2 regions of the Bradyrhizobium sp. AUGA SZCCT0182 genome follow, and region 2 is predicted to be linked to the other one. Evidence: predicted binding sites of a transcription regulator. Region 2 holds the regulator's gene; the other holds the start of a gene.

Region 1 (2,199 bases), on a different contig from region 2:
GCCGTTCAAACGCATCGCCATGAAGATCGACGATCCCAGGCAGCACCAGCAAGCCGCCGGCGTCGATGCCCGGCGAAGCGCGGCCCTGGTCGGCGCCGATGGCGCTGATGTCACGGCCTGCGATCCGCAGCGAGGTCTCGTGGATTTCGTGGCCGAGCAGGGCCCGGCCGCCTTCGATGAAAATGTCAGTCACGATGCTGCACCCTGATGCCTGATCTGCGCGCGGACGGAGCCCGCGCCTGCTTCGTATTTTGCCAGAAAATCCTCGACCGTGAGCTTGCGGAAATCGGGTAGGGCGCGGCGCAGCGTCTCATGGTCCCAATTCCACCAGGCAAGCTCGGCGAGCCGACCGGCGACATCTTCCGAGAACCGCCGTTTGATCGGCCGCGCCGGATTTCCGCCGACGATGGTGTAGGCCGGGACGTCCTTGGTCACGATCGCGCCGGCGGCGATCACCGCGCCGGTGCCGACGTTGCGGCCGGGCAGGATGATCGCGCCATGCCCGATCCAGACGTCATGGCCGATATGGATGTGGTGCGCGCGCCGCCATTCGAAGAACCCGGCGTCGGCGCTCTCGCCGGGAAAATAGGCGCTGGCCCGGTACGTGAAGTGCGCCTGCGTCGCGCGGTGCATCGGGTGGTTGCCGGGGTTGATCCGGGTCATCGCCGCGATCGAGCAGAATTTGCCGATGGAAGTGTAGGTGATCTGGGCGTCGTTGACGACGTAGGAATAGTCGTCCATCGACACTTCATGCAGGATCGTGCGCGCGCCGACTTCGCAATAGGCACCAAGCTGGGCGTCGTGCAATTTCGCCGTGGGATCGACGGTCGGGTCGACTGAAAGCATTTTGCCGGCCATACGGGCGTCTCTCCGCGACAAAGATGGTGTCACGATGGCACCTCATCAACGGGCATGATGACATCTTCGTGACGGTTGCATGACTGATGTCGCGGGTGTTCGCGGGTGTGGACGGTCGCTGCACCGTGTCGCGGTTGTCACACAACTGTAAAATCCAATCGTTAGCGATGGTCCACGGTCGGGATTCTGGAGCATTGCATGCTGGTGGTGGAAGGTTTGACGTGCCGTTTCGGCACAAAAGCCGCAGTGGATGATGCGTCATTCTCGATCGCGCCCGGTAGCTTTGTCGGCGTGATTGGCCGCTCCGGTGCCGGCAAGTCGACGCTGCTGCGGATGATCAATCGCCTCGCTGAGCCTTCCGAAGGCCGCATCCTGTTCGAAGGCGTCGACGTCACCGCGCTGCGCGGCAAGGATTTGCGGCAATGGCGCGCCCGCTCGGCGATGATCTTTCAGCAGTTCAATCTGGTCGGCCGGCTCGACGTGCTGACCAATGTGCTGATGGGGCGGCTCGCCGAAATCCCGTCCTGGCGTTCGCTGACGCAAACCTGGCCCGAACGGGACAAGGCGCTAGCGATGTCGGCGCTCGAGCAGTTCGACATGGCTTCGCTTGCAGCCCAGCGCGCCGACCAGCTTTCCGGAGGTCAACAGCAGCGGGTCGCGATCGCGCGTGCGCTGGTGCAGGAGCCGGATATCATTCTCGCCGATGAGCCGATCGCTTCGCTCGATCCACGCAACACGCGGATCGTGATGGATGCGCTGCTGCGCATCAACAAGCATTTCGGCATCACCGTGATCTGCAATCTGCATTCGCTCGACCTGGCGCGGACCTATTGCGACCGCCTGATCGGCATGTCCGCGGGCCGCATCGTGTTCGATGGGGCGCCGGCGACGCTGACGGATCTCATCGCGCGCGAGCTTTACGATCTCGAAGCCAACGACGTCATGGGCGCTGCACCCGCACATGCGCCTGGTGGTGCTGCCGTCCCTGAGCTGGGCACTGCGGCGGCGGCCTGAGCGTTCTTCTGTAACAGGGCGGCCGATTGCAAACCTGCAAACGGCCGAAAAAATCAACACAACAAGAGGGCACACCATGATCAATCGTCGTATCGTTCTGGCCGGCGCAGCCGCGCTGGCGTTTTCGGCCTCCGCCGCCTCTGCGCAGGACTGGAAGGGCAAATATCCGGAACTGACCTTCGCCGTCGTGCCGGCGGAAAACGCCTCGGGCGTGACCGAACGCTGGGCACCGTTCGTCGCCTATCTATCCAAAGAGCTCGGCGTGAAGGTCACGCTGCGCATTGCCAACGACTACGCCGCCGTCATCGAAGGCCAGCGCTCCGGCAA
Region 2 (2,199 bases):
GCCCAGCAGATGATGCGGGTGGCGCGCCCGGTGTCGCGCGGCAACACCGCGCTGGCCCACGCCTTCGAGGTGGAGATGGAGCCGGATCCGGTCGCCTACGACAATGTGGTGCCGATGAGCCAGCGGCTGACGCTGCTCGAATTGAACGAGGCCACCTGCCACTGGCCGATCGGCGACCCCTCCAGCTCGGAATTCTTTTTCTGCGGCGGCAAGGCGCTCAGCAGCCTGCCCTATTGCGCGCATCACTCGCGCATCGCCTATCAGCCGGCCTCCGATCGCCGCCGCCCGGCGCCGAAGCCGACCAGGTAAGGGCTGCGCATCAGCTACGCGGAAAATATCCGCTGTCGTCCCTGCGAACGCAGGGACCCATAACCACAGGCGATCGTGGTTAGGCTTGGCTGGAGCTCCAGCTCGCTTCAAAAATCGATACTTGTGGTTATGGGTCCCGGCCTTCGCCGGGACGACGATGGAGTATTGGCTACTCCACCTTCGCGAACCGATCATCCAGCGCGTAGCCGGCGCCGCGCACGGTGCGGATCGGGTCCTGTTCGCGGCCGGGGTTGAGCAGTTTGCGCAGGCGGCCGATATGGACGTCGACGGTACGCTCGTCGATGTAGATGTCGCGGCCCCAGACGCTGTCGAGCAGTTGCTCGCGGCTGAATACGCGGCCGGGATGTTCCAGGAAAAACTCCAGCAGGCGATATTCGGTGGGGCCGAGATCGATCGGACGGCCCGAGCGCGCGACGCGGCGCTTCTCGCGGTCGAGTTCGATATCGCCATAGGTCAGCACGGTGGCCAGCCGCTCCGGGCTCGCCCGCCGCAACAGGCCCTTCACCCGCGCCAGCAGCTCCGGCACCGAAAAGGGTTTTACGATGTAGTCGTCGGCGCCGGTCGCCAGCCCCCGCACCCGTTCGCTTTCCTCGCCGCGCGCGGTCAGCATGATGATCGGCAGCGCCTTGGTCTCCGGCCGCGCCCTTAAGCGGCGGCACAGTTCGATGCCGGACAGGCCCGGCAGCATCCAGTCCAGCACGATCAGGTCGGGCACCCGCTCCTTCAACCGTGTATCGGCGTCGTCACCGCGGGCGACGGTTTCGACCTCATAGCCTTCGGCATCGAGGTTGTAGCGCAGAAGCGTGGTGAGCGCTTCCTCGTCTTCAACCACCAGAATGCGTGCGTTCATCTATGTAAGCCTCTTGTGTTTTGACGCGCTGTCGATACGCGAAAAACGTCTCTCGTTCCGCTGTCAGTTCAGTAACTAGTTTCCCGGCACAGTCGTGGCAAAATTCGTCATGTCGCCCTTCGGGCGCTTGTCGAGGATCTGCTGGCCTTCGATCATGTAGAACACGGTCTCGGCGATGTTGGTGGCATGGTCGCCGATCCGCTCGATGTTCTTGGCGCAGAACATCAGATGGATACAGAACGAGATGTTGCGCGGATCTTCCATCATGTAGGTCAGGAGTTCGCGGAACAGCGAGGTGCAGATGGCGTCGACTTCCTCGTCGCCCTTCCAGACCGCCATCGCCGCCGGCAGGTCGTGCGACGCGTAGGCGTCAAGCACGGACTTGACCTGCGACTGCACCAGATCGGTCATGTGTTCGAGACCGCGGATCAGTTTCAGCGGCTGGAAATCGTTCTCCAGCGCCGCGACGCGCTTGCCCATGTTCTTGGCGAGGTCGCCGATCCGTTCCAGATCGGTGGCCACCCGCATGGCGCCGACGATCTCGCGCAGGTCGATGGCCATCGGCTGGCGGCGGGCAATCGTCAGCACCGCGCGTTCCTCGATCAGGTGCTGCAGGCGGTCGATCTCGGCGTCGGAGGCGACGACGCGTTTTCCCAGCGCAACGTCGCGCCGGATCAAGGCATCGACGGATTCGGTGATCATGCGTTCGGCAAGGCCGCCCATTTCGGCGACCAGGCGGGTCAATTCCTGAAGATCGCTGTCGAACGCCTTCGCGGTATGCTCTGAAGCCATTGTCTTCTCCTCGCGATGTGCGCTTAGCCGAACCGGCCGGTAATGTAATCCTGGGTGCGTCGGTCGCTCGGCGAGGTGAAAATCTTGTTGGTGTCGTCGAATTCGACCAGTTCACCGAGATACATGAAGGCGGTCTTGTCCGAGACGCGCGCCGCCTGCTGCATGTTATGGGTCACGATGGCGATGGTGTAGTCCTCCGCCAATTCTGTGATCAATTCCTCGACCTT

Evidence for each region. Region 2 encodes PhoB, which activates phosphate uptake and scavenging genes when phosphate is short. Its sites were predicted from a motif close to TGTCATNNANCTGTCAT; they were not measured.
Region 1: a site for PhoB is predicted at 927-943, ahead of phnC (phosphonate ABC transporter ATP-binding protein). Genes of this name have one in related genera too.

Annotation. Positions count from the first base shown of each region.
Region 1 is NZ_JAFCLY010000008.1:127,540-129,738, reverse strand. Features, by position in the region: gene JQ611_RS11675 (alpha-D-ribose 1-methylphosphonate 5-triphosphate diphosphatase) at 1-193, opposite strand, end outside; gene JQ611_RS11670 (chloramphenicol acetyltransferase) at 190-858, opposite strand; gene phnC (phosphonate ABC transporter ATP-binding protein) at 1,057-1,872, shown strand; gene phnD (phosphonate ABC transporter substrate-binding protein) at 1,949-2,199, shown strand, end outside.
Region 2 is NZ_JAFCLY010000001.1:484,826-487,024, reverse strand. Features, by position in the region: gene JQ611_RS02280 (GcrA family cell cycle regulator) at 1-309, shown strand, start outside; gene phoB (phosphate regulon transcriptional regulator PhoB) at 479-1,180, opposite strand; gene phoU (phosphate signaling complex protein PhoU) at 1,256-1,972, opposite strand; gene pstB (phosphate ABC transporter ATP-binding protein PstB) at 1,996-2,199, opposite strand, start outside.